DNA from 3 places in the Cyanobium sp. LEGE 06113 genome. Region 2 is predicted to be linked to each of the others. Evidence: predicted binding sites of a transcription regulator. Region 2 holds the regulator's gene; each other region holds the start of a gene.

Region 1 (10,293 bases), on a different contig from region 2:
TGGAGTTGCTGCTGGAACCTGTGCGCTGCCTCCAGCTGCAGGCCGAGCTGCAGCTGGGGCTGCAGGAGGCTCTGGTGAACGCCGTGCGCCATGGCAATGGCTGTGATCCGGCCAAGTGTCTGCGCATTCGCCGGATCGAGACACCCCGCTGGGTGGTGTGGCAGGTGCAGGACGAGGGCCCTGGGGTGCCTGAATCGGCTCGCTGCTGTCAGCTGCCCCTCGCCCTGGACTCCTGCGATGGCCGGGGCCTGTTCCTGATTCACCACTGTTTTGACGACGTGCGCTGGAGTCCGCGCGGCAACCGCTTGCAGCTGGCCGTGAGGCGCGAGCGGCTACGGCCGGCGCTCAGCGCCCGTGGCTGGGGCAGCCTGGGTCGCTGATCTCGGCCCTCAACCAGAGCAGGGCGTGCTCCACCAGGGCGAGGGCCTCCTGCCTGGCCGGCGTGCTCTGACGGCTGCCGGGATTATCGCAGCTGGTGAGCTGCACCAGGGCGGCGGCCAGCTGTTCGGCGCCGCGGCGGCAACGCTGGGTCTTGAGGGCGTGCCAGTCGCGGTCACCGATCGTGAGCGAGCGATGCAGGCAGCGGGCCTGATCGGCGGCCCCGTCGGGCCAGCCAGCGCCTGCAGTGGTCGACGAAACCCCAGAGGGCCGTGTTGAAGCCGTGTCCACTGGACGAAACTGCATCGGCTGAACCATCCTGACGCTTCTGCCGCGCACCTGGGCTGGAACCACCGATGCGGACTCCGCCTCACCGTCTGCGCCGCCGCGGCGTCCATGGGCCTCGGCGACCCGTGGCCCTGCTGCACCATCTCGATGGCCTGCTGACCCTGGCGGCCATGGCGGCGCGGGTCAGCGGCGTTCGGCAGCGCCGCCAGCGGCAGCGGCTGGCCCTGGCCCAGCGCCTGCTTGATCCGCTGCCGGGGGAGCTGGCCTCGCCCCAGCGCATGGAGGTGTGGTTCTGGCGCCTGTGGCGCTGGGGCACCCCCGGCTTGCTGCTGGCCTGGTGGTTGAAGAGCTAAAAGGCTGTGCCTCAGTGCTAGTTTCTGCGCCGCAGACAGAGCGGCGGCTTGGGATGGGACTGTTCGATTCCCGGGATCGATTTCTGCAGTTCTGTGAGCCCTTTCAGCAGCTCACCAATTCCCAGAGCCTGCAGGATCTGTTTGCCCTCTATTGCCAGGGTCCCAAGCCAGGCTATTTCCTCGAATTCGGCCTCGCTAACGGCAGTCGCCTCTCCAACACCCTGCTGCTTGAGATCATGGGCTGGAAGGGTCTGGGAGGAGAGCCCAATCCCCTGTTGCGGCGCGATGCTGAGGCCCGGCGTTCGATTCCGGTGGTGGCTGAGGCCCTCTATTCCCGCAGCGGCGACACGCTGAGCTTTGCCTGCAACGGCCTCTACGGCGGCCTGGACGCCACGGGCGAGCGCCGGGTGATGGAGCCCCGTTCCGGTTTCACCGACACGATCGAAGTTCCCACGATCACCTTGGGAGACCTGCTGGATCGGCATAACGCCCCCAAAGTGATCGACTATTTCTCCCTGGATGTGGAGGGGGCCGAGCTGATGGTGCTCAGCCATCTCCCCCTGGATCGCTATCGCTTCCGTTGCTTCACGATCGAGCACAACTTCTCGCCGGAGCGGAAAAAGATCCTGCGGCTGATGCAGCAACAGGGATTCCGCCGGGTGTTCAAGCAGCTCAGTGGTCACGACGACTGGTACGTGAACACGGCGTCCCGTTTCCGCGGCTGGCCCACGCGGTTGCTGAGGCGCTCGATGACGAGCGCGGCCGTCTGCACCTGGCCCGCATTCAGGCGGGCGTGCTGCACGATCCGGAGCAGGCGATCGCCAGGCTCTACGCCGTGATCTTCTCGAAGGCCAGGCCCCACCCCCGCGGCTTCCTGGAGTTGGCCGCCCTGCTGGAGTCCCAGGGTCGCCCTCTGGAGGCAGCGGGCGTTCTCGAACGTGGCCACCGGCTTCACCCCGCCAATGCCCGGCTGGCCGGTCGCCTCTCGGCGGTCAGGGCCAACGGGGAAACCATGCCGAGAGATCCCGCCCCTGCCCTGGCCCCCGGCTCAGGCCAGGGCTCAGCCAGACACGAACTGTGAAGGAAAACCGGCGTTGGTATTGATGGCTACAGACCTGGGCGAGACTCGATGTATTGAAACGCCCCAAGAGATGTCATGGCTGCCCGTCCCCTGCCGATCCCGCTGCCACTGAGCACGCCTGGCGGGCCCCGACCCGATCCCACCTTCCTGGCCTGGGCCCAGCAGCACAGCCGCGAACGGCGTCGCCATGACGCCGAGCTGGCCCAGATCAGCCGCCATCCCGAGCTCAACCCCACCGCTGATGCGGCGCATCAGCTCAGGGCCTGGGCCACCCGCCACGCCCATCAGAAGCATCTGCACGACAGCGCCCTGGCCCAGATCCGCCCTCACGCGTCGTAGTACATCACGAACTCGTGGGGATGGGGCCGCTGGCGCAGCTGCTGCACCTCCTCGTATTTGAGATCGATCCAGTTGCTGAGGAAGTCGGCGCTGAACACGCCACCCTCCATCAGGTAGTGCTTGTCGGCATCGAGGGCTTCGAGCGCCCCATTCAGGGAGGCCGGCACCGTGGAGATCCGCGCCAGCTCCTCAGCGCTGAGCTCGAACAGGTCCAGGTCGGTGCCGTCGCCGGGGTCGATCTGGTTCTTGATACCGTCGATGCCGGCCATCAACATCGCCGCAAAGCCCAGGTAGGGATTGGAGAGGGCATCGCCGGAGCGGAACTCCAGGCGCTTGGCCCTGGGGCTCGGGCCGGTCAGCGGAATCCGCACGGCTGCTGAGCGGTTGCCCTGGGAATAGACCAGGTTCACCGGTGCCTCGAAACCGGGCACCAGACGCTTGTAGCTGTTGGTGGTGGGATTGGTGAAGGCGAGGAAACTGGGGGCGTGCTTCAGCAGGCCACCGATGTACCAGCGGGCCGTCTGGGAGAGGTTGGCGTAGGTGCCTTCACCGAAGAACAGGGGATCGCCTCCCTTCCAGAGGCTCTGGTGCACATGCATGCCGCTGCCGTTGTCGGCGAACACCGGTTTGGGCATGAAGGTGGCTGTCTTGCCGTATTTCTTGGCAACGTTGCGCACCACGTACTTGTAGATCATCACGTTGTCCGCGGCACGGATCAACTCGGCGAACTTCATGCCGAGCTCGTGCTGCGCCGTGGCCACCTCATGGTGCTGTTTCTCGATCGGCACCCCCAGACTGGCCATGGTGAGCAGCATTTCGCTGCGCATGTCCTGCATCGTGTCGTTGGGACCAACCGGGAAGTAACCCTCTTTCAGGGCGATTTTGTAGGCCAGGTTGCCCCCTTCCTCCTGACGGCCACTGTTCCAGGGAGCCTCGATCGAATCGACGCTGTAGAAGCTGCTGCCGTTGCCGGAGTTGAAGCGCACATCGTCGAACACGAAGAACTCCGGCTCGGGCCCGAAGTAGGCCATGTCGCGATGCCGGTGGAGCCCAGATACTCGAGCGCCTTCTGGGCCAGGGCGCGCGGGCAGCGCCCGTAGGGCTCACCGCTGCGCGGCTCCTGGATCGAGCAGATCAGGCTGAGGGTCTTGTGGCTGTAGAAGGGGTCGATCCAGGCCGTGGCCGGGTCAGGCACCATCGCCATGTCCGACTCATTGATGGCCTTCCAGCCGCGGATGGATGAGCCGTCGAATGCCACCCCACTGGTGAAGGCGTCCTCGTCGATCAGATCCCTGTGGACTGTGAGGTGTTGCCACTTGCCATGCAGGTCAACGAACTTGAGGTCGATCAACTCAATGCCGTCGTCCTGGATCTGACGCAGGACGTCCTGAGCGGTTTTGGCCATGGAGCAATGCAGGGGTGGTGCCGGCCCTTGGCGGCGTGGCCGGAAGGTAGGGAGCCCGCCAACCGTCAACCTGTAGCGCTTGCTACCGAAGTTCCAGGCCTGCTTGCGTAACTGTTTCTCTCAGATCGGCCAGATCGCGCCCTGCGCCTGGGTTCTGGCCAGTCATGAGTGCTAGCTTCCGCCGCAGGTGCGTCGAACTTTTCGAACCATGCGCGATGCCATCACCGGTCTGATCGGCCGCTACGACCAGCTGGGCCGCTACCTCGACCGGGATGCGATCGATCGCATCAATGCCTACTTCGCCGAATCGGCCCTGCGGCTGCGGGCCGTGGAGCTGATCAACCGCGAGGCCGCCGCCATCGTGCGCGAGGCCTCCCAGCGGCTCTGGCTCGATGACCCCGAGCTGATCCTGCCCGGTGGCAACGCCTACACCACCCGCCGCCTCTCGGCCTGCCTGCGGGACATGGACTATTTCCTGCGCTACGCCAGCTATGCCCTGGTGGCCGCTGATGCCTCGATCCTCAACGAGCGGGTGCTCAACGGCCTCGACGACACCTACAAGAGCCTCGGGGTGCCTACCGGCCCCACGGTGCGCAGCATTGCGCTGATGGGCGATGTGGTGTGCGAGCTGCTGGCCGCCGAAGCCAACGCTGACCCCTCGGCCCTGGCCGCCGTGGTGCGCCCGCCCTTCGAGCACCTCTGCCGTGGGCTGGGTGCCAGCAACGTGCGCGCCCGCTGAATCCTCCCGACATCCTCCTGACGGTTGGCCTGCGGTGGTGCTTCGTAGGCTGACTGTCAGGATCTGAGTCCGAACGTTCCCCTTTTCCTCCCCCGGCCCCTTGTCTGCGCTGCCCTCCGTCAACAACTCCCATCGCCGTGCGCTCGGGCCCATTGCCACGCCCGATCGTCTGTTGCTTGGCCCAGGGCCCTCCAATGCCCACCCCACGGTGCTGCAGGCCCTGGCCCGTACGCCGATCGGCCACCTCGATCCGCTGTACGTGGAGCTGATGGGTGAGGTGCAGGAGCTGCTGCGCTACGCCTGGCAGACCGACAACCGGCTCACCATCCCCATGAGCGGCACGGGCAGCGCCGCGATGGAGGCCACCCTGGCCAACACCCTCGAGCCGGGTGACAAGGTGCTGGTGGCCGTGAAGGGCTACTTCGGCCTGCGGCTGGTGGACATGGCCAGTCGCTACCGCGCCGAGGTGGTGACCATCGAGCGGCCCTGGGGTGAGGCCTTCACCTACGAGGAGATCGAGGCGGCCGTGAAGCTGCACAGGCCGGCGGTGCTGGCCATGGTGCATGCCGAGACCTCCACGGGCATCTGCCAGCCGATGGATGGCATCGGCGACCTCTGCCGTTCCCACGACTGCCTGCTGCTGCTGGACACGGTCACTTCGCTTGGTGCCGTGCCCGTGTACCTCGATGACTGGAAGGTGGATCTGGCCTACAGCTGCAGCCAGAAGGGTCTCAGCTGCCCTCCCGGGCTGGGTCCGTTCACAATGGGGCCCCGGGCTGAAGCCAAGATGGCAGCCCGCCAGGGCAAGGTGCCCAACTGGTATCTCGATGTCACCCTGCTGAACCGCTACTGGGGCAGCGACCGGGTGTATCACCACACCGCTCCGGTGAACATGAACTTCGGCATGCGGGAGGCCCTGCGGCTGCTGGCCGAGGAGGGGCTGGAGCAGGCCTGGGCCCGCCACCGCCGCAACGCCGAGCGGCTCTGGGCCGGCCTGGAAGATCTGGGCCTCTCCCTGCATGCCCCTGAGCACCTGCGTCTGCCCACCCTCACCACGGTGCGCATCCCCGAGGGCGTGGATGGCAAGGCCTTCTGCCTGCACCTGCTCAACGCCCATGGCATCGAGGTCGGTGGTGGTCTCGGTGCCCTGGCCGGCAAGGTGTGGCGGATCGGGCTGATGGGCTTCAACAGTCAGCCGGAAAACGTGGATCGCCTGCTGGAGCTGTTCCGCACCGAACTGCCAGCCTTCCATCCTGGTGCGGCATCTGATCGGCCGGCTGCCGTCGCTGTCTGAACCAGCGCCGCAGCTGGCGGCCGGCAGCTTCGGCCTCCACGCCGGCCACCACGCGCATGTGGTGGTGGGCGCTCGGATGGCGCACCAGATCCAGGGCTCCTCCCACCCCACCGCGCTTGGGGTCCGGGGCGGCGTACACCAGGGTGCCGAGGCGGGCCTGCACCAGGGCTCCGGCACACATGGGGCAGGGCTCGAGGGTCACCAGCAGGGTGCACTGGTTCATTCGCCAATCGCCCAGCAGGCGGCTGGCCTGGGCAATCGCCACCAGCTCCGCATGGCCGAGGGGATCCTGGCGGTGGTGGCGGCGGTTGCCCCCCCAGCCGATGCAACGGCCGCCGGCATCGAGCACCACCGCCGCCACCGGAATTTCGCCGCTGGCCCCGAGGCGGCCGGCGCAGCGCAGCAGGCGCTCCATCCAGAAGCTGTAGTGCACCCGCATGTCGCCGGGGGCGTCGTGGCTGGCGCTGCTGGCCATTGCTGCTCCCGCAGGCCCTGGTTGCTTGTGGCTCCGCGAGCCTGCAGGTGAGAATGGCACGATCCGATCGTCCGCCGTTGGCTAGCGCGCCACCAGCCCCGAGGGCGATTCCGCCCCTGCCCTTCGCCAGCCCGCACCAGCTCGATCAGCGCCTGCAGGAGTTTCTGGAGCAGGCCTCGCAGCAGTTGTGCGCCTGGCTGGCCAGTGCGTCCAGCCGAGGGCCCCTGCCGGCGCTGAGCGTGCTGCCCGGCGTCGAACCCGAGCAGGGCGGTCTGGCGAACGCGCGGCTGCTGGCCGATCTTCAGCTGGTGATGGACGGCGCCTACAACCCTGCCCACCCCGGCGCCCTGGCCCACCTCGATCCGCCGCCCCTGCCCGCCTCGATCGCGGCCGACCTGATCTGCGCCGGCCTCAACAACAACCTGCTGGCCGAGGAGCTCTCCCCCAGCCTGTCTCGCCTGGAGCGCCACCTGGCCTCCTGGCTCGCCGAGCAGCTGGGCCTCGGCCCCGGCAGTGGTGGCGTGGCGGCCAGCGGCGGCACCCTGGCCAACCTGATGGCCCTGGTCACCGCGCGCCAGCAGGCTGGCCTCGGCTGCCGCGCTGATGCTGTGGTGGTGGCCAGTGCCGATGGCCATGTGTCCCTCAACAAGGCGCTCACCGTGATGGGCCTGCCGCCGGCGGCCCTGTGGGCCGTGCCCACGGCCGCCGACGGCGGCATGGACCCCGCCGCCCTCGATCACACCCTGCAGCACCTGGCGGCCCAGGGGATCCCGGTGATCGCCGTGGTGGCCACCGCCGGCACCACCGTGCGCGGCAGCGTCGATCCCCTGGCCCGCAGTGCGGCGCTCTGCCGCCGCCACGGCCACTGGCTGCACGTGGATGGGGCGATCGGAGCCGTGTTCGGCCTCAGCCCCCGCCATCGGCACCGGGTGGAGGGGCTGGCGCTGGCGGATTCCGTCACGATCAACCCCCAGAAGCTGCTCGGCATCACCAAGACCTCCTCCCTTTTGCTGCTGCGCCGGCCCGAGGCCCTTGAGCAGGCCTTCGGCACCGGCCTGCCCTACATGGAGCCGAGCTGGGGCGGCGGCCACGGCGGCGAGTGCGGCCTGCAGGGCACCCGCCCCGCCGACGTGCTCAAGCTCTGGCTGGGCCTGCGGCAACTGGGCCTCGACGGCATCGAGGCGGTTCTGGACGGCGCGATCCAGCGCCGCCGGCAGCTGGTGGAACTGCTGGGCAGCCTTCCCGCCCTGGAGCTGCTGCAGGGGAGGTTTCACCTGCTGGCCTTCACGCTGCGCGGCGCTGAGGCCAGCGCGGCCGAGACCTGGAGCCTCACCACGCGGCACCGGCTGCTGGAGCAGCAGCTGATGCTGTCGCGGCCCCTGCACGGCGGTCGCCATCACCTCAAGGCCGTGCTGGGCAACCCCCACACCACTGGGGCTGAGCTGCAGCGGCTCAGGGCCGTGGTGGCCGCCTCCCTGCCGGCCTGTTCGGGCCACCTGTCGCGGACCAGCCGATGACCCCTGACCCCAGTCCGCGCTCCAAGTGGGTGGCGATCATCACCGGGGCGATCTCGATCCTGGTGGCCGTGCTCTACCTGGGCCTGATCCTGGTGCTCGACAGCCGGGGCCCCTTGCAGCCGCCCCCGCCGGAGGCCCTGGGGTTAGGCAGCGTCGGCGCTTCGAGGCCGGCCGCCAGCCTCACGCCCCGGGTCTGGGGGGCAACTGCCGCTCCTGCTGCCGCAGGGGTTCCACCACACGCCTGAAGGCCTCGGCCAGGAAGCGGCGCAGGTCGCCGTCGCGACGGCCCAGGTCGTAGTGGCGCTGCACCACCTCCTGCATGCCGCCGTCGCCCCAGTCCTGGTCCCGCTCGAAGTAGGTGATGAAACTCTGGCCGGCCACCCGCGTCAGCCAGGCCGCACTCACCGCCTGGATCGCCCGGCTCACCACCAGGGCCGGCAGCGACAGGCTCAGGGCCGCACTCACCAGGCTCACGCCCCCCTTCACCAGCCCCAGGCCCGCCAGGGTGCGGCCCACCGACAGGGCCAGCTCCTGGGCGTTCTGGCGGCTGAGGTTCACCCCGTAGACCTTGGCGATCTCCACCACCATCTGGGCATTCACGGCCGCCGCGCCGAGCAGATCGACTCCCGGCAGGGGCGTCACCGCCAGCACCGCGGCACCGATCCAGCTGTAACGCTCCACCACGGCGTCGGCATCAGCCCGCCGCTGTTCTGCCAGCAGCTGGCGACTGGCCTCGCCCAGCTGCCGGCACTGCAGCAGCAGGTTGTCGGCAATCAGCTCCTCCCCCTCGGCGTGGAGCAAGGCGGCGAGCCGCCGCAACAGGGCCGCCACCTCCGGGGCGGGCTGCAGCGGCCGTCCCCCTGGCATCGGCACGCTCTGGGGAGCAGCGCTGGCCGGCAGCACATCCTCTGGCGCGAGCAGGGCGCTGCAGCGGCGGCGCAGCAGGGCCAGCAGGCGCTGCTCCTCCTGCTCGCCGCGCAAATCGCACTTGTTGAGCACCAGCAACAGGCGCTTGCCCAGGCCGGCCAGGGTTTCCAGCACCTGGAACTCCGTGGCCCGCAGGTCGCCATCCACCAGCAGCAGCAGCAGATCGGCGCGGCTGGCCTGGGTCCGGGCCAGCCGCTCGCGTTGCTGGCCGGCATCCCCCGCTTCGAGGATCCCGGGGGTGTCCACGAGCCACACGGCCCGCCGCAGGCCCTTCAGGCGCAGCCGGTAACGGCTGCTGCGCTCGGTGACCCCCATCGGCGCCCCCACCTCCCCCACCAGCTGCCGCAACAGGGCCCGGATCAGGGAGGTCTTGCCGCAGGAGCCGCTGCCGAACACCACGATCACCAGGTCTCCCCGCTCCAGCTCAGCGGCCATGCGCTGTTGACGCTCCTGGAGGGCCTGGCGCTCCACCGCGTCGCGCACACGCTCGAGGGTCTGATCGATTGCTTCCAGCTGGCGGGCTGCGGCTTCGCGGCGGTTGCCCGGCGGCTCAGCAGGGGGGCGGGCGCCGGCGGCCTGACCGGGCCCGCGAGCCCCGCCCCGGCCCAGCCCCCTCAGCCAGGGCCAGGCCAGCTGCGCCAGCAGCAGGGCCAGCGCCAGCAGCAGCAGGGCCACCACCGGCCCCACCAGGCCGTAGGGCAGCACGGCACTCAGCTGCCACACCAGCTGGTTGATGGCCTGCAGCACCACCCCCACCACCACCAGCGCCAGCAGCAGCAGGCCGGCGGCGATCCAGAGGCGGGTGCGCTGTTTCACCGTTCAGGAGGTGGCGCGCAGGATCTCGGCCCACAGCCCGGCAGCCAGGGCACTGGAGCCCCGGGTGGGACTGTTGTCGTCGTTGCCCAGCCACACGCCCACCACCCAGTGGCGCTCGGGAGCGATCCCGATGAACACCAGATCGCGGTTCTCGTTGCTGGTGCCCGTTTTGCCGCCTTCTAGGCCCCCGAGCCGCGCTGCCCGCCCGGTGCCGCTGGTCACCACGGCCCGCAGCAGCTGCTGCATGGAGCGCGCTGTCTTCTCGCTCACCACCCGCCGGCCTGGAGCGGTGCTGGCCGCGCTCTCGGCCGCCTCGCGGCGGCAACTGGCGGGATCCTTGCCCCGGCAGGTCTCGGCGTCCACGAGCCGCTTGATCGTGCTGGGGGCGTGCCAGGTGCCGTCATTGGCCACGGCGCCATAGGCGGAGGTGAGCTCCAGCAGGGTCACTTCGCTCTGGCCCAGGGCCAGGCCCGGGATGGGGCTGAGGGGGCTGGTGACGCCCAGATCCCGGGCCTGCTGCACGACGGCTTCGAGGCCCACCTTCTGGGCGGTGCGCAGGGCGGCGGTGTTGCTGCTGCGGGCGAAGGCGCTCAGCAGGCTGAGCTTGCCGCTGCAGTCGCTGCTGAAGGTCTGGCCACGCCAGCGCAGGGGCCCGCAGTTCACCCCATCGCCGGGTCCGGC
Region 2 (10,293 bases):
GCATCGGCCCGCTGCGGCGGCTGTCCATGCCGATCACCACCGGCCCTTCAGGGGGAAGAACCTGGCCGGCCCAGTAGCCCAGCTGCAGGGCCAGAGCCGGTGTCACCAGGGTGCCGACATGGCCTCGGATGCCGTCCGTGCCGAATCCGGCCACCGCGTCGCCAAGGGGTTGACCCAGCGGATGGGGAGCCGTGTCGGCCATCGCAACGCATCGATTCGCCGCAGGCTACGTGCAGCCCAGGGGGAGGCCGATGCCGCTCAGCGCCAGCGCCGCGGCCACCAGATCCAGCGCTGCAGCTCCAGCACGGCCCAGAGCAGCAGCAGCCCCACCACCCAGCCAGGCAGCAGGCTGAGCGGCCAGAAGGGCCGCAGCAACAGCACGCCCCCAGCCAGGGCCCACACCCTCAGGGTCCGCAACCGCTGGCCCGCCCCCGGCAGGGTCGAGAGCAGGGGGGGCAGGGAAGGCAACCGCACCGGAGCGCCCGCGTCACTGCTCTCCAGAATGCCCTGCACTCGCCACCGCGCTCTTGCGATCCCTCGCTCTGCTGCTCTCGCTCACCTGTCTGGGCAGCGGCGCAGCCCTGGTGCTCGGGCGGCAGCTGTTGCAGCAGCGGGCCTGGCCCGATCCCCTCGCCCCGGCGGCGGCCCTGGAGGCCCAGCGGCGGTTTGAGCCCGATCCGGTGCGCCGCCGCGAGGCGGCGCTGCTGCTGGTGGCTGCCGAGGAGCAGCGCCAGGAGGTCAGCCTTGGCAGCGGGGCGGGCCGCACCGACGCCAAGCCAGCCGGAGATGGCCAGGCCGGCGACCCGCAACGGATCGCCAAGCTGCTGCGCAACCAGGGCTGGGGCCGCGATCCCCTCGCGGCCGTGGTGCTCAAGCGGGCCGCCCAGAGCGCCGACCGCACGGGCGACCAGGCCGGCAGCAGCCGTCTGTGGCAGCAGCTGCTGGCGCGCTTTTCCAGCCACCCCGCCAGCGCCGATGCCCTCTACAGGCTGGGCCGGGACCAGCCGGCCCTGCGCCAGCGCCTGCTCAGGAGCTTCCCGGCCCACCCCGCCGCCCTGGCCGCCGCCCTGGAGTCCGGGCCAGCGGGAGCCGTGCACCTGGCCCGCTGGGGAGCCCGCTGGCCCGGCGCTGACCCTGTGATCGCCTCAGCCTGCGACCCGGAGCGGAAGAACCCGTCGAGCCTCAGCGGCCAGGACCGGGACCTGCTGGCTCGCAGCCTGGTGAGCCTGGGCAACCTGGAGGCAGCCGAGCGCTGCCTGGACGGCCAGGCCGGCAGCCCGGCCACCCAGCTCGAGAGAGGACGCCTGCTGCTCCGCAGCCCTGAGAACCGTGACGAGGGCGAAGCCCTGCTGCTGGCCCTGGCCCAGCAGCACCCCGCCAGCCCCGCCGCCGGCCAGGCCGCGGAGCTGCTGGCGGAGAGCACCAGCAGCTCCAGCCTGGAGCGCCTCGGGGAGCTGCCCGCTCCCCTGCAGGAGAGCGCAGCCGTTGAGGCGCGCCGCGCCCTGGTGGTGGGACAGACCTCCTCGGCCGTGGCCGTGCTGCAGCGCTGGCCGCGGGATCCGGCGAGCTGGGAACTGCAGTGGCGGCTGGCCCGGGAGCGGCTGTTGCAGGAGGACTGGCGGGCGGCGGCGGTGCTGCTGGGCACCAGCGCCCTCGATACGGCGGCCCTGCCGGCACCCGTGGATGCCCGACGTCGCTTCTGGCTGGCCCTGAGCCAGTGGCAGCAGGGGCAGCGTCCTGAAGCCAGAGCAGGCTGGGCGGCCTTGCTGGCCCGCCATCCCGGCGGCTATTACGGCTGGCGAGCCTCCCTGCGCCTCGGCCGCGGCGACATCGACCTCGACCCCGCCACGGCGCCGCCCCTGCTCACCCCCCCATGGCGGCCCCTGGGCAGCGGCCTGGAGGATCTCGACCAGCTCTGGCGCCTGGGCCAGTCGCTGGAGGCCTGGGAGCAATGGCGCGACGCGCGCGCCGAACAGAGCCTGGAGGGCCCCGAGCGCCTGCTGCTGGAGGGCCGCCTGCGCCGTGGCGTCGGTGATCACTGGACAGGGCTGAGCCAGCTGGAGCAGGCCAACCTGCAGCTGCGCGCCGACCAGTGCCCCACCGTGAAACAGGTGGCCGAAAGCCTGGCGGAGAGTGCCTTCAGCGCCGAACTCAACCAGGCGGGGCGCCAGACCGGCGTGGCGCCGACCCTGCTGGCGGCGGTGGCCCGGCAGGAGTCGCGCTTCAGCACGGCGGTGCGCTCACCGGCCGGGGCCGTGGGCCTGCTGCAGCTGCTGCCTGAGACTGCGACGAGCTGACCTCTGGGCCCCTCGCCCCAGAGGCTCTGGAAGATCCGCAGCGCAACGCCGATCTCGGGGCGCTCTATCTGAGCCAGCTGATGGCCCGCTGGGAGGAGAATCCCCTGCTGGTGACGGCCAGCTACAACGCCGGCCCCAACGCCGTGGCGGACTGGCTGGGCCCCTGGCTGGACACCCTCCCGGAGCTGTGGGTGGAGGCCATCCCCTTCCCCGAAACCCGGATCTACGTGAAGAAGGTGCTGGGCAATCTCTGGGATGTCCAGAGCCGGAAGCTGCCCGTGTGTCCCTGAACGAGCCCTAACCCGCCAGCCAGCGCCCCAGTGTCGCCCCGAGCAACACCAGGGCGCCAAGGGCCAGAGCGAGGTTCTGGGGAGGCGGCACGACACGCACGCGGGCCAGATCGAGGCGGGCCAGCAGCACGGCTGAGGCCAGGATCAACATGTTGGCCAGGGCGTTGAGATGCAACAGGTAGAGGCCACCGGTGATGGCCAGCAGCAAGGTGACCACCAGGGTCATCACCCGGCTGGAGGCCATCAGGCTGGAGAGCTGGCGCAGCAGCAGATCCGGCATTGTGCACACCACCACCACCACCAGGGCGTGCAGGCAGTCGATCGACCAGAACAGGCTGGCGATGGCATCGGCATCGAGGGCACCGATCGGCGGCAGCGAGCCGGCGGCCAGTGGCCGGCTCCAGTGCAGCCCCTCATAGACCGCGATCGCCCCGAGCACCAACAGCATCGGCGCCCGGAACGGCAGCGCCAGCAGGCGCAGGACCGACAGCAGCGCCGCAGAGAGCGAGGCGATCACAGCGGGTCCAGCACCAGGGCGATGGCCTCCAGCGGACAGCTGGGAATGCACTGCTCACAGACCAGGCAGCGGGGGGCATCGAAGTGGAGGGTCCAGGCCGGAGCGCTGAAGCCGAGCGCGCCGCTGGGGCAGACACTGGAGCAGATGCCGCAGTCGATGCAGCGATCGCGGTTCACGGCGATCTGCCCGGGCGCCCGGTTGAGGCCGAGCCCCTGGCTCTCCAGCCACACCTCGGCCGCCTCGAGTTCGTCGATGTCACCGGAGAGCTCCACCACCATGGTGCCGCTCTGGTTGGGAGCGATCTGGGCGCGGAGGATCTTGGCCGCCACGTCGAAATCCACCGCAAGCCGGTAGGTGATCGGCTGGTGCACAGCCTCGCGGGGGAAATGGAGGGTGAGTCGCCGCTTCACGGAACCGGTGGCGGGGCAGGGCTGGCAGAGTGCACGGCAGGCGGCGCACATCTGCCCAACCCTATCCACGATGAGCAGCTCCTCACCAGCCCAGGGCCTCGGCCAGCGCGAACGCCTGGTGCTCGTGCTGGTTGGCGTGGTGCTGGCGGCGGCGGTGTTCTGGCTGCGGGGCGGCCTGAAACCCCAGGCGCCGCTGGATGCCCTGGCCCGCCGCTCTCCCGAGCTCTCCGTGGCCCTGGCCAACGGGCGCCCCACCCTGGTGGAGTTCTACGCCGACTGGTGTGAGGCCTGCCGCGCCATGGCCCCGGCGATGGACGGCCTGGAGCGGCACTACCGCGGCGAGCTCGATCTGGTGCTCCTGAATGTGGACAACCCCCGCTGGCAGCCGGAGCTGGAGCGCTACGCGGTGAACGGCATCCCCCAGCTGGAGCTGTTCAATGGGGCCGGCCAACCGGTGGGCCGTTCGATCGGGGCCCGCAGCGCCGAGGAACTCGAGGCCCTCGCCCAGGCCCTCACCCAGGGGACGAACCTGCCGGTCCTGGCCGGGGTGGGAGCCGTGAGCCCGTTGACGGCAGCCGAGGCCCAGCAGGCCGCCGGCGATGCAACGCCTGGCACGATGGCAGGCCCGCGCAGCCACGGCTGAGGTCTGCCATGCCTGCCCCCTCCCCCACCCCATCCGGCATGGACCCGCGCTTTCGCGTCGAGCTGCTGGCCGCCACCCCCAGCCCCCAGCTGTGTGTGTATGCCGCCATGCACCAGGACTACAGCGAGGGCTTCGTGGCGGCCGAGCGCGCCGCCTGGCCCGACGAGGCGACAGCGGGCGAGATCTGCGTCAAGCGCCTGCTGGCCGGCGAGCGGGGGCACTACGGGCCGCTGGAGCACGCCCAGATCGTGCTCAACGTGGGCTGGTTTCCCCACTCGGTGATGCAGCAGGCCCGCACCCACCGGGTGGGGGTGAGTTTTGATGTGCAGTCGATGCGCTACACGGGCGATCGCATCACCAAGGCCGCCAGCGGCGAGCTCAACCTGGAAGAGGTGTTCTACCTGCGCCCGCTCGGCAACTACAGCGACCGTCAGGGCAAAAAATATGCCTACAGCGCCGAACAGCGGGCCATCGACCTGGACCTCTGCCGCCGGGCTGCCGAGCGCTACGCCGAGCTTCTGGCGGCCGGCTTTGCCGAGGAGCATGCCCGCGGCATCCTGCCCTTCGACTACCGCCAGCACTTCGTGGTGAGTTTCACCCTGAGGGCGCTGCTGCACTTCCTTGATCTGCGGGCCAAACGCGATGCCCAGCAGGAGATCCGCGCCCTCTGCGATCTGATCTGGCCTCACCTGCAGTTGTGGGCCCCTCAGGTTGCCGAGTGGTATGAGCTCAGCCGCCTGCACAAGGCCAGACTGGCCCCCTGAGTGAGGCCCCAAGAGGGGTTCACACCCTGGCCAGGTCACGCGTTCAGGTTGGTGTTGATACTTTCCTGCCCGGTCGCCGTAGGTTGTCTCACAGGGATCACCCTCGAAGAAGAGCAGCTGACAGATGCCTTCATCGGCATAGATACGGCAGTCAGCCCCTGAGGAATTGCTGAACTCCAGGGTGAGGTGGCCCTCCCAGCTGGCCTCGGCGGGAGTGGTGTTGACGATGATGCCCAGGCGGGCGTAGGTGCTCTTGCCCAGGCAGATCACCGTGATGTTGGGCGGCACCCTGAGGTGCTCAAGAGCCACCCCGAGGCCATAGGAATGGGCGGGCAGGATGAAATACCGCCCATCCGCATCTTCGTGCAGGGATGCGGGCTCCAGGTTGGCAGGATTGAAGCGCTTGGGGTTCATCACCGTTCCGGGCACATGGCGGAAGATGAGGAATTCCTGGGGCGAGAGGCGCAGGTCGTAGCCGTAGGAGGAGCAGCCGAAGCTGAGCACCGGACTGCTGGCCTGAGCGGGGTCAAGGTGGCGGACCAGCGTGCCCTGGAAGGGCTCCAGCATGCCGCCGGACGCCTGCTGCTTGATCCAACGGTCGTTCTTGAGCATCGGAGGCCGGCCTAACAGCCGCGGCGGAGCTGGGTGACCTGGTCAGCCAGGGCCATCAGCTCAGGTGCCATGGAGGGTCCGGTCAGAATGACATCCAGGTGGGGGGGCCGCTGCTCCAGGGTGGTGAGCACCTCCTGGAGGGGCAGATAGCCCAGCTCCACGGCGAGGCCGAGTTCATCGAGCACCATCAGGTCGACGCTGCCGTGGAGCAGCTGCTGGCGACTGAAGGCCCAGACCTCCTGCACCGCCTCCAGGATCTCGCCGCCATGGGTTGGAGCCGGTTCGGCCAGGCAGGTGGCCACGGCCGGCCGCAGCCACTGGAGGCGGCCGCAGAGCCAGGGGCTGGCGGCAAGCCCCTGCTCCACCCCACCCTTGAGCAGCTGACTCACCAGCACCCGGCTGCCGAGGCCAGCGCTGCGCAGGGCCAGGCTGAGCACAGCCGCCACACTGCCCCGGAACGGGGCGGTGTGGACCTGGAGCATGCCCTCCGGCTGGGCCAGCCGGCGCCGCGGACGCACAGTCGCCGGAAGGGCCGCAGCAGGCAGAGCCACAGGAGCCACGGGCCGATGGGCCGTGTGCACAGCGGCCTCGGCAGGCGCGGAACCCACCACCTCGAGCCGGACTCCGGAACCGGGGCTGCTCGAGAGACTGGCGGCCATGGACCCTGCAGCGACGCAGGACTGAATGTAGCGGTCGCGTGGCGTAGCGCTCGGCACAACCACCACCTGTGGTGGGTCCACCCACACGCACGCCGGTGCGCCCGGACTCACCGGCCCCCAAAAGGTGCCTGTTGCTACATGAGGGCCCCCATCGCATCTATAGGGTCCGCCCATATGCCTGACCCAGCCATGGTTGGCGCCACACGCGGGTTCAGCCGTACGGCCAACACACCCAGCAGCGGTGCACCAGGGGTGGTGGGCGGCATGGGGGCCGCCGGCCAGGGCCACCAGACCCTGCTGGAGGTGATCCGGGCCTTGGGAGGCAGCAGCGTCGAGGCGATCGAGCGCAGCAAGACGATCTTCTTCCCGGGGGATCCGGCCGAGCGGGTCTATCTGCTGCGGCGCGGAGCCGTTCGCCTCTCGCGGGTGTACGAATCCGGAGAGGAGATCACCGTGGCGCTGCTGCGGGAAAACAGCCTGTTCGGGGTGCTCTCCCTGCTCACTGGCCAGCGCTCAGACCGCTTCTACCACGCGATCGCCTTCACCCGCGTGGAGCTTCTGAGCGCACCGGCCACCTCTGTGCGCAAGGCGATCGAACAGGACGCCAGCGTGGGCCTGCTGCTGCTGCAGGGGCTCTCCTCACGGATCCTGCAGACCGAAACCATGATCGAGACCCTCACGCACCGCGACATGAGTTCGCGGCTCGTGAGCTTTCTGCTGGTGCTCTGCCGCGACTTCGGCGTGCCGGGTTCGGAGGGCATCACCATCGACCTGCGTCTCTCCCACCAGGCCATCGCCGAGGCCATTGGCTCCACCCGGGTGACGATCACCCGCCTGTTGGGAGACCTGCGCAACGAAGGGCTGGTTCAGATCGACCGCAAGAAGATCACCGTGTTCGATCCGATCGCCCTGGCCAAGCGCTTCAGCTGACATCGGCCTGAAGCCCAGCGGCCAAGGCGGGATACTGGCTCCATACGAGGACACCTGTGTCGGGCTGGCTGCTGATCCTGGCGCTGCTGGTTCTCGGCGGCGTGCTCTCCACCCTGGGCGACCGCCTGGGCAGCCGGGTCGGCAAGGCCAGGCTGAGTCTGTTCAAGCTGCGGCCGCGGCGCACCGCCGTGCTGATCACGGTGCTGACAGGCAGCCTGATCAGTGCCATGTCCCTCGGGCTGATGCTGCTGGTGAGTGAGCGCCTGCGCACGGGACTGTTCGAGCTCGACCAGCTGGAGGAGCGGCTCAGTGGCACCCGCAGCCAGCTCGAGGCCAGTCGCCAGCGCCTCAGCACCAGCCAGGCGGAGGTGGCCAGGGCTCAGGCCGGCCAGCGCAAGGTGCAGCAGGAGCTGGCCCAGGCCGAGCGGCGCAGCGCCGCCCTGCGCAAGGAGTTGGCCCCCCTGCAGGCCCAGCGGGCCAGGCTGGAGCGCGACAAGGTGGCGCTCGAACAACAGAACCGGAGCCTGGAGGGTCAACGCGCTCGCCTCAGCGAGGTGGTGCGGGGCCGGGACGCTGAAATCCAGCGCACCGAGGCTGAACTGGCCGCAGTGCGGGAGCGGATCGCAGCAGGGGCCCAGGAGCTGCGTGAGCTCGAAAACAACCTGATCGCCCTGCGGCGCGGCGACGTGGTGATCACCACCGGCCAGTCCCTGGCCAGCGCCAAGGTGAAGCTGGAGAACCCCGGCCAGGCCCAGGAGGTGATCACGGCGTTGCTGCAGCAGGCCAACCTCAATGCCTTCCGGCGCGTGCTGCCGGGGGAGGCGGTCGATCGGCAGATCCTGCTGGTGCCCAGCAACGACATCAGCCGTCTGGAGGGGCTGCTGGCTCGACCCGGCACCTGGGTGGTGAGCATCCTCTCGGCCGCCAACGTGCTGCGCGGCGAGAGACAGGTGCTGGCCTTCCCCGACCTGCGTCCGAATCGGCGGGTGGTGGCCGCCGGTGAGGTGATGGCCCGCACCACGATCGAGGCCGGCCTGCGCAGCCCCGACCAGCTGGCCCGCCGGCTCAACCTGCTGCTGGCGGCTGCCTATGCCCAGGCCCAGCGCCAGGGCACGATGGAGGATGGACTGCAGTTCGATGCCGCCAGCTTCAACCAGCTCACCCAACGGCTGGCGGAGCGCCCAAGCGACGCGGTGGTGCAACTCGAGGCGGTGGCACTGCGCGACGCCGACACCCCCGACCCGATCTCCGTGGAACTGAGGATTTCGGGCAACAGAGGGGCCGGCCGCCCGTGAGGGGGGCGTCGCTGCTGGCGGGGCTCGATCCCGGGCGCAGCAAGTGCGGGCTGGTGCTGGCCGATTCCAGGGCGTCGGTGCTGGTGCAGGCCGCGATTCTGGCGCCGGCGGAGGCGTTGGCCCTGCTGCGGCACTGGCAATCCCAGCGAGGCCTCACCCAGGTGGTGCTCGGCAACGGCACCGGCAGTGGCCCCTGGCCCGCCCAGTTGCAGGGCTGCGGGCTCGATCCCCATCCCGTGGATGAGCGGGGCACCACCCTGGCGGCCCGCAGTCGCTTCTGGGAACTGGAGGGGGCCGGCAGCTGGCGCCGGCTGCTGCCCCCGGGACTGCGCCTGCCCCCCCGGGATCTGGACGACGTGGTGGCCCAGTTGCTGCTGGAGCGCTGGCTCGGGCGCCCGCTCAGCCGGGATGACGTGCCGCTGCTGCGCCACTGGCCCGCCTAGAAGCGGGCGCGCACGGTGAAGGCGTAATCGCCGCCGGGTTCGAGCTGGTAGTCGGCCTTGAGCAGGAAGCGCAGCAGGGCGTCCTGGATCAGCGCCCGGCCCAGGGAGGGCTCCACCTGCAGTTCACCCCGGTCGAAGGCCCAGCTGAAGGTCCAGTGGAAGCCACCGGCGCTCACCTCCCCCTCCAGCCGTCGATGGCTGAAGCTCTGGTGCAGCACCCGCAACTGGGCCGTGGTGAGGGGCAGAGAGGCCATCCGCTCAGGCTGGGGGGTGCTGGGGCTGAAAACTGTTCAAACGATTACCAGCCCGTTCCAGCCCCAGGCGCTGGATCAGGCCGATGCCCGCCTCCACCTCGCTGAGCACGTCCTCAAGGCAGGGCTGCTCTGCAGGAGAGAAGCGCCCGAGCACATGACCCAGAGTGCGGGCCCGACGCTCGGCTGGCGTGTCAGCCGGAGCACCGATGCCGATGCGCAGGCGCGGAAAGTCCTGACTGCCGAGGTGGCTGATGGTGCTGCGCAGGCCGTTGTGGCCACCGGCGCTGCCGCTGGCGCGCAGGCGCAACCGGCCCAGGGGCAGGTCCATGTCATCCACGAGCACGAGCAGCTGGGCGGGCTCCAGGGAGAACCAGCCGAGGGCGGCCCGAATGGAGCGGCCGCTCTCGTTCATGAAGGTCTGGGGCATCAGTAGTCGCAGGCGGCGATCCCCCTGGCCCAGATCCGCCAGCAGACCATGGAGTTTGCCCTGGTGGCGGAAGGTCACACCCGTTGCCGCGGCCAGACGTTCCAGGGCCATGAAACCCACGTTGTGACGGGTGCCTGCGTAGCGGGAGCCGGGGTTCCCCAGCCCCACCACCAGCTGCAGGGACGGGCTGCTGGTGGCTGGCTCGACGGGCAAGGATGGCGCTGGAGGAAGGCTGGCGACCCTAGCCTCAGGCCGGCGGCTGCGATCAGATCCCGCCTGGCCCTGGCGCATTGCCGGGTTCAGGGGTCTGGGGCTCAGGTGTGTTGTGCTGAGCAGAGTCTGACTCTGCGCTTGCTGCCGGTGCCGAGAGCTGGGCAGGAGAAGCCGGGGTTGCAGCAGATGGAGCCTCTGAAGCGCTGGCCTCGAAGCTGTTGATGGCGGTGCGGAACTCCTGCTCAAACCCGGAGGAGGCCGACTGAAAGCCCTTGAGCGTGCGGCCCAGGGTGCGGCCCAGCTCAGGCAGACGCTTGGGGCCGAACACCAGCAGACCGATGGCGGCGATGACCGCCATCTCGGGGAGGCCGATTCCGAAGATGTTCATCGCAGGGACCTGCTGGGGTCAGGCTCAGCCTGCACCATTCCAGTTCACGTTGATGCCTTCGAGCAGCAGCGACTGGTTGTACAGCTGCAGGATCACCAGCAGGAAGACCAGAAACAGGGCCATGAAGATGCCCATCACCGGGGTGGTGCCC
Region 3 (10,293 bases), on a different contig from region 2:
AGGGTGACTCCCAGGCAGACCAGCCAGTTGGCAATCAGACCGCGCAGGAAGGCAAGAAAAAATCCAAGAGCTCCGAGGTTCTGATACTTGGCAATCACATTGGCTTTGTTGAGGCCGATGATCTTATTGGCCACGGCCACCCAGTCACCGGCCCCGGTGGCCAGATCTGCCGTTCCTCCACTGGTGAGGCTCATGGCAAAGAGGATGCCGACCAGGCCCGTGCCGAGGAAATTGCCGATCCACACCCACATCCAGTTGTGGAAGGTTTTCTTCCAGGTGGTCTTGCCGGCCCAGACCGCCATCGGCAGTAGGGCAAAATTACCGGTGACCAGTTCCATGCCAAACAGCACGATGCTGGCGAAGCCAAAGGGGAAGATGAATGATCCAATCCAGGGAATGCCCGTCTGCACCATGATGGTGAGGGCCAGACACAACGCCAGACCAAGCACGGATCCGGAGTAGAAGCCTCGCAGCAGAAGGTTCTTGACGCTGACGCTGGACTTCTTGCCTCCAGCGGCAATCATCCCATCGACGAGCTCATTAGGTAAGACGTAATCCATGAAAGAGGAAAGATCGAAGTAACAGAGATCAGCTGGCCCTGGAGAGCAGGCTGGTGATCAGCGACTGATGCGATTCATCAGTTGGCTGAAGGGATCCTCGGATGGGGTGGACCGCACAGGTTCGGAAGACTCAGCCCCAACGGAACTGAACCAGTTCACGAAGCGAGAGAAGGGATCTGTTCCGGAACCAGCGCCCTTGGGGGAAGGCGTTGTGGTTGGAGCTGAAGCAGACGTGGGGAAGGGAACCATGGGAGGGAGGAGAAGATCAAAAGCAATGCCGATGCCAACGCCGATCAAATCCGTCCACGAACTCGCCGCACCGGTCCACGGGGGATGGTGCTGCAGCAGGCCGGCCGGACTGCCACAGGAGCACGAGCCCGCGAGGCCGATGACCAGGCGGATTGAAGTTGACAAACCAACAGCGACTCGGGCAGCCGGTGTAGAGGCGCCCAAGGCAGGGAGGTTGAAAAGTTGTGGAGTCAGCGTCTGAAAATCTGAAGCCCGTGGGCTCCATAAAACGAAGCAATCAGAAGCTGCCTACACGTGCAATCCGAAAAACGGAGGCAAGAGATCGAACGAGCCGATCTCTGCACCCATCCATTAAGCCACTGGATGATGTTCGCTCCTGTAGCTCGTGTTACCAACCGAACCTTCGGCCAGGATTCGACAACATGGCTGGAGCCGCTTTGCTCAGGTCTTGCGGCCGATCTCTCCCCACACCCGCACAGCGCCGGATCTGAGCATCTGCCACACCTGGGTCATGGCCTCAAAATCCTGCCCCAGGGCGGAGCGGCGCTGGGGAGGGCGCTCACTCGCCCCACGCACCAAGGCAGCCCGCTGTGGAACCCGGACAGCCCCCCTGGCCTGGCCGCGATTGGAGCGTGGAATGGCACGGGGGACAGCACCGGGGGCCATGACATTCAGTGCACAGAATCCCACTGCACCAGAGGCGGGCGCGTCATCCTGTGTCAGCCACTACCGAAAGCCAGTCTCACGCCCCGTGGCGTGCTGCCGCTGGAGAGATCAGAACGGAATCGGCATCTCGGCGTCCGCCGGCAGCGGAGCGCAGGCCTCCACCCGCTCGGCCACCATCGCCCCCACCACCACGATGGAGGGGGAGCTGAACCCCTCAGCCGCCACCTGATCCGCCAGGCCACCCAGAGTCGCCACCAGGCTGCGCTGTCCCCGCACCGTGCCCTGCTGAATCACGGCGGCCGGGGTGGACGGATCCAGCCCGCCTGCCATCAGCTCCTGGCAGATCCTGGCCAGGTTGTGGAGGCCCATGTAGATCACCAGGCCGTCACTGCTGCGGGCCAGCCCCTGCCAGTCCACGCCCGGTCGGGCCTTGTCGATCTCCTCGTGCCCGGTCACGAAGGTGACGCTGGAGCCGGCGCTGCGGTGGGTCACGGGAATGCCGGCATAGGCCGGGGCCGCAATGCCGGAGGTCACGCCAGGCACCACCTGCACGGGAATGCCATGGCTCACCAGGTGGGCGGCCTCTTCCCCACCGCGGCCGAACAGGAAGGGATCGCCGCCCTTCAGCCGCACGATTGTCTGGTGGCGGGCGGCCAGCTCCACCAGCACGGCGTTGGTGCTGGGCTGGGGCACCGAGTGATGACCGCGCCGCTTGCCCACGAAGTGCCGCTCGCAACCCACGGGCACCAGGTCCAACAGGGCCTTCGGCACCAGAGAGTCGTACACCAGGGCACCGCAGTGGCGCAGCAACCGGTGGGCCTTGAGGGTGAGCAGCTCTGGATCCCCGGGGCCAGCTCCCACCAGATACACCGTGCCGAGCGGCGGAACAGCGCTCATGGCAGGGCCACGAGCAGATCCAGTAAGCCGTCGCGCAGGCGGGGGCGTTGCAGCAGCGGTGGTCCGCTCCAGGGCGAGAGGGCATCCGTCAACCGGTTCGCCGCCAGCACCAGCGGCAGCACCGGCGGCCTGAATTCCGATCCCGCACTCTGGGCCCAACCGTTCGGCCGCGCCCCCTCTGGAGGTGGGCAGCTCGGGGCAGCCAACACCTGCACCAGCTCATCAGCAACCGTCGCAGTGTATGGAGTGGCGTGGCAGCGGGCTTGGCAGAAGCGTTCCAGGTGGGTCAGGTAGCGGCTCGCCAGGCCCTCCTGCAGGGGATGGTGGAGCAGCAGAGGGGTCGTGGCCGTGCCCTCTGCCGCCGCCCACGCCCTGGCCAGGGCCAGGAGCTCCAGGCGCAGGGCCCGTTGCCAGAGGGGCCACGCGCCCAGAAAGGGCAGCCGCAGCACCGGGCCGCTGCCGCGCCAGGCGGCACTGAGGGCCGGCACATCCCCCCGCACATGGCCCCCCGGCAGGAGCAGCAGGGGCATCAGGGTGATCGCCCCCCCTGCCGCCGCCTGCCGCAGCGGTCCCACGGCCGGCCCCGCCGTGCCGGTGAGGCTCTGCAGCACCACCGGGGCTCGGCGCCGTCGCTCCACATCAGCCCGCAGCGCGTCCAGCTCCGCAGGGATCACGCCGCCGCCGCGGCCATGCACCACGAGCACGAGAGGGTTGGCCGGCAGGGCCGAGAGTCGCCGCTGCCGCCGCCGCTGCACGGCAGGATCCAGCCGCTCGGGCTCGACGCCGGCCAGGGCGAGACGGGGCTGGGGCAGCCGTGCCAGCAGATCCAGGGCGGTGGCCGCCAGGGAAGGATCGAGATCCGTGAGCAGTCGCCGCAACAGGCGGCGCAGGGGCGGCAGCGGCCAGATCGGCAGACCCACCGCCAGCCCCTCAAGGGCTGCGCGACGGCAGGGCCCCGGCTGGGGTGAGGCCAACCAGCCCGCCAGCAGGGCGAAGTCGGCGGGGTCCCGCTGGTGGCCCACCAGGGGCAACAGCCACTGGGCCCGCTCCGCGGCCCAGGGCTCAGCCAGAGCGGCGCGCAGGCGGGCCGCCAGAGACGGGTGCCGCTGCTGGCCGATCACCTGCAGCAGGGCAGGATCGGCCCCGGCGTTGTGCAGCCACCACACCAGCAGCCGCTGGGCCGCCGCAGCGTCAAAGCGGCTGGCCAGGGCGGCGATCAGATCGGCGTCTGGCCGGAGCTCACCGGCTTCGATCGCCAGCAACCAGGGCTCCAGCGGCAGCGCGGCACTGCGGCGCAGACGCTGCAGCCAGAGCCAGCGCCCGGCATCTGTGGTGGCAGGCAGGTTCCGGGGAAGCAGAGGGGAGTCAGGGGGCCCTGCCACAACGCCCTCCAGCCGACTGGGCCTCAAGAATGGCACCGGCGACGGGACAGGTGAGGGCTGTTCTGTAGCCACCGATACGTTTGATGTGGGACAAGAGCTGCCGTCAGGCACCGGCTATATCACTGAACAAGGCAGAAAGGCAAAAGACCATGGGCCGGAGTGCAATCGGCAGGTGCGTGACCCAGGAGCGAATTGACGGAGCCCGGCTGGCCGCCGTGAAGGAACAACAGTTGCTGGTGAGCCTGGCCCAGCAGTTGGCTCAGGCCCAGTTCCGCCAGGGGGATCAACTGCGCAGCCGTCGTCTCTGGAAAGAAGCGGCACTGCTGGAGCTCGACCCTGAGCGGCTCACCCACCTGCTCTACGCGGGTGTCGAGAGCGGCGATCGACAGGCCCTGGTGCAGCTCGACCAGAGCTGGTGCGGCAGCCAGGACAGCCGATCCCGGGGTGGATCGGTGCGCTCCTGGCTGCGGAAGAGGGTGTTCGGGCAGCGGCCCTCAGGCAGCCGCAGCCTTGCGCCGCGCACCGAAGCGGTCCACCAGCAGCTGCTCCATCACGTCCGGTAGGTCGCTGAGAGGCACACCCTTGTCATGCAGCTCAGCCAGCCTCGGGTCGGCGTCCATGGAGCCGCCGAGGAAAATCTTCACGGCTTCCACCATCTCGCCGTCCTTGCGGGTCTTGGCTCCCATCAGGCCGATCTGACCCATGTAGGGCTGGCCGCAGGCGTTGGGACAGCCGGTCCAGTGGGTGCGCACCCCATGGGGCAGCTCCACCCGCCGCTCCAGCTCCTCCACCAGCTCCTGGGCCGTGCTCTTGGTGGGGATCAGGGCAAAACTGCAGTAGGCGTTGCCGGTGCAGCTCACAGCCTCGGCCTGCAGGTGGCCGGGATCGGGGCGGAAGCGCTGCAGCAGCGGCTCGGCCAGCAGCGCCTCCTGGCTGGCTTCCGGCACGTTGACGATCAGGGCGTTCTGGGCCTCGGTGAGCCGCAGTTCACCGCTGCCGTACTGCCGGGCCAGACCGGCCAGGGCCAGCATCCCTTCGGCATCGAGACGGCCCATCGGCACGTGCAGGCCCATCCAGCCGAGCCCCTCCTGGGCCTGGGCATTCCAGCCGAGGCCATCCCGGGGGGCCCGTGTCACCAGGTGCGTGCCGTCGTGGGGCTGGAGCGAGGCCATCGCCTCGCCGCCGGCCAACGCCCCATAGGCCGCCTTGATCGTGTCCCTGTAGGTCTCAAGCCCCAGCTCATCGATCAGATACATCAGCCGGCTCTTGTTGCGCAGCTTGCGATTGCCGTTCTGCTCGAAGTGCAACAGCACCGTGAGGGCAAAATCAGGCAGCTGATCAGCCCGCAGCCACAGGCCGAGCGGGATGGCGAGTTCGTTACGCTGGGCTGAGAAGAAGCCGCCCACCATCACGGTGAAGCCGAGCTCGCCGGCGTGATGGGCGGGCAGGAAGGCGAGGTCGTTGTGGAGCAGGAAGCTGTCGGGGGCACCGCCGACGGCCACGTTGAACTTGCGCGGCAGGTTGCGGGGGCCATCCGGCTGGAACAGCCGCGCCTGAATCGCCTGCACGAGGGGGCGCGTGTCGACGATCTCCTCGGGATCGATGCCGGCCAGGGGGTTCCCGGTGATGTTGCGCGGGTTGTCGTGTCCCGACTGGCGACTGGTCAGGCCCACGCGCTCCATGGCCTCCAACAGCGGCGCCATGTCCTCGAACAGCAGGCCCCGCAGCTGCAGGTTCTGGCGGGTGGTGATGTCGGCGCTGCCGTGCTCGCCGCAGCGATCCACCGCCTCGGCGAGCAGCTCCAGCTGCTCAGCGCTGACCACGCCGTTCGGGAGTCGCAGCCGCAGCATGAAACGGCCGGGGGTGACGGGCCGGAAGAAGATGCCCATCCACTTCAGCCGGATGGTGAGGGTGGCCTCGTCGAGGCTGTCCCAGCCGGCAGCGGCCAGCTCGGCCAGCTGGGGTTGCAGATCGAGGCCGCAGAGATCGGCCTTGGCCTGCTCCACCTTGGTGAGGGCGGAGCTGGGAGTGGTCGCTTCAGGGGTCGTGGAAGTGCTCATGGAAGAGGGAAGCGGCGCACCGAAGGCACGCCCAGACAACGCGGCCGTGAACAGGACCCCACGGCACCACCACACCTCACCCCATCGGTCGGGAGGGGATGAGGCCGGTGAACGCCAATGAGGGATGCGTTGTCCGGAATGGGAGGACGGCGCCTGGGCGCGGCCGCTTCCCTTCAAGATGAGCTGGGATCTGCAATCACAGACCGGTCCTGATCCTGCAGGCAAGGGCAGTGATGGGGTGTCGTGGTCGTTACGGATCTGTCATCCCTGACCTGGCTGGCCTCAGCGCTCGCCCAGGGCACTCCAGAGGCTGGCGGGATGGGCCACCACCGCGGTGTCTCCCCCGGCGGAAGCTGCAGGGGCCGCGTCGCGAGGAAGGCCGGCCAGCAGTTGAACCCCCAGGGACCCCACCACAAACATGCCGACGAAGGCGAGGGCGACGCCGAGGGGAGAGCCGGCGCTACGGGTGGTCTGCAGCGGAGTGGCCATGGCGGAGCTGCCGAAGAACAACCTTCAGTATCGAAGCTGGATGAGGGACTTCAGAAGCGGGCGCCAGCTTGGGGGGCGGGGCTCCACGCCCCCACCAGAGCTGATCCGGGCGCCTCGAAGACGCTGTTGGGCCGCAGCTCAAGGCTCACCAGACCATGCAGGCATCCGAGCAGAAGCCCGCAGCAGGCAGCCCATCGCATCGGCGCACCCAGTTGTGAGCATGAACTCTCTCCAGCCAGGGGGCGATCGGGATGCAGCGGTTGGTACCGAACCGAAGCCGCCTGGCTCCGGCGCCAATCTTCAGGATGTCTTCCGTGTCGGTTGATACTTCTTTCCCGTTCTGGCCTTTGTTCGGTGGGGCACACGCTGGACGATCACTGGTGACAGCATGGAGTTCTCGACCATGCAGCCCGTGCGGCCCACGCTGCCCCCTCCCCTCAGCCCTTGATGGCGCTCCCTTCCGGCACCCTGCCCAACGCCTCGCCTGAGACCGGACTGAACGGCCATGCCCCTGCTGCCGAGCTTCTGTCTGGCCGTGAGCGTTTCAAGCACTATCTGCAGAAGGTGGGCAGTGGCGAGCACACCAGCCGGGGGCTGAGCCGGGAGGAGGCCGGCCACGCGCTGGAACTGATGCTGCTCGAAGAGGCCACGCCGGCCCAGATCGGCGCCTTTCTGATCGCCCATCGGATCCGTCGGCCCGAGCCCCAGGAACTGGCCGGAATGCTGGATGTCTACCGGCGCCTGGGGCCGAGCCTGCGCAGTGCCGAGCCTGCCCTCTGCTTCGGCATGCCCTTTGACGGCCGCACCCGCACGGCCCCCATTTATCCGCTCACCGCCCTGGCCCTGAGTGCGGCCGGGCTGCCCGTGGTACTGCAGGGGGGGGGCCGCATGCCGGTGAAATATGGCGTGCCGGCCATCGAGCTGTTCGCCGCCCTGGGGCTGGAGCTGCAGGGGCTGAACCTGACCACGGTGCAGGCAGGGCTGACGCAGCACCGCCTGGCCCTGGTGCACCAACCGGACCACTTCCCGCTGGCGGAGAGCCTCACGCCGATCCGCGACGACCTGGGCAAGCGCCCCCCCGTGGCCAGCCTCGAGTTGCTCTGGACCGCCCATCAGGGCCCCCACCTGCTGGTGAGCGGCTTCGTGCATCCCCCCACCGAAAGCCGGGCCTGGAAGGCCCTGGAACTGGCCGGCGAGGCGATGGCCATCACGGTGAAAGGCCTCGAGGGCAGCACCGACCTGCCGATCAGCCGCGCCTGCATCACGGCCCGGGCCCAGGGTGGTGATGGGGAGCGCCTGATCCTTCACCCGCGCGACCACGGCTGTTACGACAACGATGCCCTCTGGCAGGATCTCGAGAGCTGGCGCGAGCAGGCCCTGGCCGCTCTCGGTGGCCAGGGGCCCCTGGCCACCGCCCTGATCTGGAATGCCGGGGCCTATCTCTGGTATGGCGGTGTCTGCCAGGATCTGGCTGCAGGCGTGGCCCGCGCCACAGATCTGGTCCAGAGCGGAGCGCTGCTGGATCAGCTGCGTGCCCTGATCCAGTGGAGACACGATGCTTCCTGAAGGCTCCCATCCTTGCTCCCACTGCTTCGGCTTCGAGCGCGACTTCGTCGGGAACTGGCGCTGCATTCCCCTCTGCCTGCGCCGCAAGCTCGATCTCTGCGGTGTGAAACTGCGGCTCAACCACTGGCTGGCCCTCACGGAAAGCCAGCGGGATCAGCTCGTGCTCTGGCCTGACGGCCCCGACGACCTGGCGGCCCTGGCGGCCGAGCTGCGCCAGAGCACGGCGGCCATGGCGGACGGCGGGGTCACCTCCCTGCCCATCCCCCGCGAAGCCCCCTGGCAACACCCTGGAGCGCCCCCCGCTGAGGTGAGCAGCTCAGCCGCAGAGCTGGGCTATGGGCTGGGGCCTGACCAGTGGAATGGTCTCTCGGAGCTGGAGCGGTTTGCTCTCTGCAAGCTGGCCCGCCCCGGCCACGACCATCACAACCTGCCAGCGGCGCTGGTGGAGCTGTTTGCCCCGACCGGGGCCACCTCCTGAACCCTGGCGACGGCCACGGCGGCGGCCTTGAGTTCGGGCTGCCTGGAGATCGGGCAGGCCTGCTCGTGCAGCAGGGCGTTGGCCTCACAGGCCTGCTCCTGCATGAAGCCCCAGTGCATCGGCAGAAACACGGTGCCCGGTCGGATGCGCTCGGTCACCGTCGCCCGGGCCGTGATCGTGCCACGCAGGGAGCGGATCTCGGCCATGGCGCCATCCTCCAGGCCGAGGGGGCCGGCATCCTCGGGGTGAATCTCGAGCAAGGGCTCAGGATGCAGGGCGTTGAGGCGAGGCACCTTGGCGGTGCGCGTCATGGTGTGCCACTGGCCCAGGTAACGGCCCACCGTGAGCACCAGGGGATACCCGTCGCTGGGAGCTCCGCCAGGCCCATGGGCTGCTCGGCGATGAAGCGGGCCCGACCACTGGCGGTGGGGAAGTGGTGGTCGGTGTACAGGCGCCGGGACTCTTGGCTGGGAGCTGAGCCGCAGGGGAAGGGCCACTGCTGGGGACCCTCGCTGGCCAGCAGGGCGTGGCTGAGGCCGGAGTGATCGCAGAGACGGCTGGCGGTGAGGGCGGCCAGCTCGGCGTAGACCTCCGCCGCGGAGCCGTAGCTGAAGGCCTCAACGAAGCCCAGCCTGCGGCCCACCTCCGCGAACACCTGCCAATCGGGGCGCGCCTCGCCGGGGGGCGGCCGAAAGGCCGGACACAGGGTGACCCGCCGCTCTGAATTCACCATCACCCCGGGCTTTTCACTCCACTGGGCCGCAGGCAGCAGCAGGTGGGCGTACTGGGCGGTCTCGGTGTCGGCATAGGCATCGCTGAGCACCACCAACGGGCAGCGGCTCACGGCGGCCTTGACCCGCTCCAGGTTCGGCATGCTCACCAGGGGATTGGTGGCCGCCACCCACCAGAGATCAAGGGCACCAGACTCCATTGCCTCCACCTGCCGCCAGGCATCGAGGCCAGGCGCGGGATCGATCGCGCCGGCCCCGAACCGCCAGGCCGCCTCCACCACGGCCCGGTGGGAGGGATCCACCACCGTGCGATAGCCCGGCAGCAGGTGGGCCAGCCCACCGGCTTCGCGGCCGCCCATCGCATTGGGCTGGCCGGTGAGGGAAAAGGGCCCCGCTCCCACCTTGCCGATCTGGCCGGTGAGCAGGTGCAGGTTGATCAGGCCCGCCACCTTGGCGGTGCCCTCCACGCTCTGGTTGAGGCCCATCGACCAGAGGCTGAGCACGCTGGGGGCCTGGCCCCAGAGCCGGGCCAGCTGCCGCAGGGCCGCCTCAGAGATGCCGCACAGCCGGCTGACCCGCTCGGGGGTCCAGGCCTGCAGGAGTTCGGCATAGGCGGCGAAACCTTCGGTGGCCTCCTCGATGAACTCCACGTCGATCGTGAGCGCCTGCACCATCAGATGGGCCAGGCCGTGCATCAGCACCAGGTCGGTGCCGGGGCGAATCGCCAGGTGCAGGTCGGCCGCGTCGCTGGTGGCCGTCTGCCTGGGATCCACCACCACGATGGTGACGCTGCCGGGCTGGCGCCGTTTGCGCTTCAGCAGCCGCTGAAACAGCACCGGATGGCACTCCGCCGTGTTGGTGCCGATCAGGAAGGCCACGGCGCAGTGGTCGAGATCCTCGTAGCAGCAGGGGGGGCCATCGGAGCCGAGGCTGCGGGCATAGCCCGCCACGGCCGAACTCATGCACAGGCGCGAGTTGGCATCGAAGTTGTTGGTGCCGATCGCCCCCTTGAGCAACTTCTGGGCGACGTAGTAGTCCTCGATGTGAAACTGGCCGGAGCCATACATGGCGATCGCACCGGGGCCCTTGCTGGCCAGGGAGCTGCGGATCCTGGCCACGATGCGATCGATGGCCTGATCCCAGCTGATCGGCTGGAAGGGCTCGTCCAGGCTGGCGCGAGCCAGCGGCTGGCTGAGCCGTCCGTGGCGCAGGGTG

What was found. Region 2 encodes NtcA, which controls nitrogen genes in cyanobacteria. Its sites were predicted from a motif close to GTANCNNNNGNTAC; they were not measured.
Region 1: a site for NtcA is predicted at 3,917-3,930, ahead of IQ220_RS05795 (allophycocyanin subunit beta). Genes of this name have one in related genera too.
Region 3: a site for NtcA is predicted at 6,618-6,631, ahead of IQ220_RS13155 (anthranilate phosphoribosyltransferase family protein). Genes of this name have one in related genera too.

What each region holds. Positions count from the first base shown of each region.
Region 1 covers NZ_JADEWM010000002.1:333,379-343,671, reverse strand. The annotation lists gene IQ220_RS05830 (ATP-binding protein) at 1-380, shown strand, start outside; gene IQ220_RS05825 (DUF6439 family protein) at 346-684, opposite strand; gene IQ220_RS05820 (hypothetical protein) at 735-1,019, shown strand; gene IQ220_RS05815 (FkbM family methyltransferase) at 1,073-1,858, shown strand; gene IQ220_RS05810 (tetratricopeptide repeat protein) at 1,813-2,100, shown strand; gene IQ220_RS05805 (hypothetical protein) at 2,176-2,439, shown strand; partial or broken gene glnA (type I glutamate--ammonia ligase) at 2,427-3,844, opposite strand; gene IQ220_RS05795 (allophycocyanin subunit beta) at 4,053-4,583, shown strand; gene IQ220_RS05790 (alanine--glyoxylate aminotransferase family protein) at 4,684-5,877, shown strand; gene IQ220_RS05785 (nucleoside deaminase) at 5,768-6,352, opposite strand; gene IQ220_RS05780 (pyridoxal-dependent decarboxylase) at 6,430-7,869, shown strand; gene IQ220_RS05775 (hypothetical protein) at 7,866-8,114, shown strand; gene IQ220_RS05770 (GTP-binding protein) at 8,050-9,612, opposite strand; gene IQ220_RS05765 (transglycosylase domain-containing protein) at 9,616-10,293, opposite strand, start outside.
Region 2 covers NZ_JADEWM010000012.1:1,485-11,777, reverse strand. The annotation lists gene glmM (phosphoglucosamine mutase) at 1-202, opposite strand, end outside; gene IQ220_RS14605 (hypothetical protein) at 259-513, opposite strand; gene IQ220_RS16170 (lytic transglycosylase domain-containing protein) at 528-2,297, shown strand; gene IQ220_RS16165 (transglycosylase SLT domain-containing protein) at 2,294-2,587, shown strand; gene IQ220_RS14595 (hypothetical protein) at 2,595-3,035, opposite strand; gene IQ220_RS14590 (NIL domain-containing protein) at 3,101-3,514, opposite strand; gene IQ220_RS14585 (thioredoxin domain-containing protein) at 3,585-4,157, shown strand; gene thyX (FAD-dependent thymidylate synthase) at 4,196-4,921, shown strand; partial or broken gene dcd (dCTP deaminase) at 4,955-5,533, opposite strand; gene IQ220_RS14570 (cob(I)yrinic acid a,c-diamide adenosyltransferase) at 5,545-6,192, opposite strand; gene ntcA (global nitrogen regulator NtcA) at 6,382-7,122, shown strand; gene IQ220_RS14560 (DUF3084 domain-containing protein) at 7,179-8,417, shown strand; gene IQ220_RS14555 (resolvase) at 8,414-8,860, shown strand; gene IQ220_RS14550 (DUF3146 family protein) at 8,857-9,114, opposite strand; gene pth (aminoacyl-tRNA hydrolase) at 9,119-9,754, opposite strand; gene IQ220_RS14540 (TatA/E family twin arginine-targeting protein translocase) at 9,807-10,142, opposite strand; gene psbH (photosystem II reaction center phosphoprotein PsbH) at 10,167-10,293, opposite strand, start outside.
Region 3 covers NZ_JADEWM010000008.1:109,618-119,910, reverse strand. The annotation lists gene IQ220_RS13185 (formate/nitrite transporter family protein) at 1-560, opposite strand, end outside; gene IQ220_RS16135 (hypothetical protein) at 1,251-1,385, opposite strand; gene cobA (uroporphyrinogen-III C-methyltransferase) at 1,584-2,372, opposite strand; gene IQ220_RS13175 (hypothetical protein) at 2,369-3,754, opposite strand; gene IQ220_RS13170 (hypothetical protein) at 3,931-4,317, shown strand; gene IQ220_RS13165 (ferredoxin--nitrite reductase) at 4,249-5,814, opposite strand; gene IQ220_RS13160 (hypothetical protein) at 6,097-6,303, opposite strand; gene IQ220_RS13155 (anthranilate phosphoribosyltransferase family protein) at 6,751-7,869, shown strand; gene IQ220_RS13150 (nitrate reductase associated protein) at 7,859-8,347, shown strand; partial or broken gene IQ220_RS13145 (molybdopterin oxidoreductase family protein) at 8,290-10,293, opposite strand, start outside.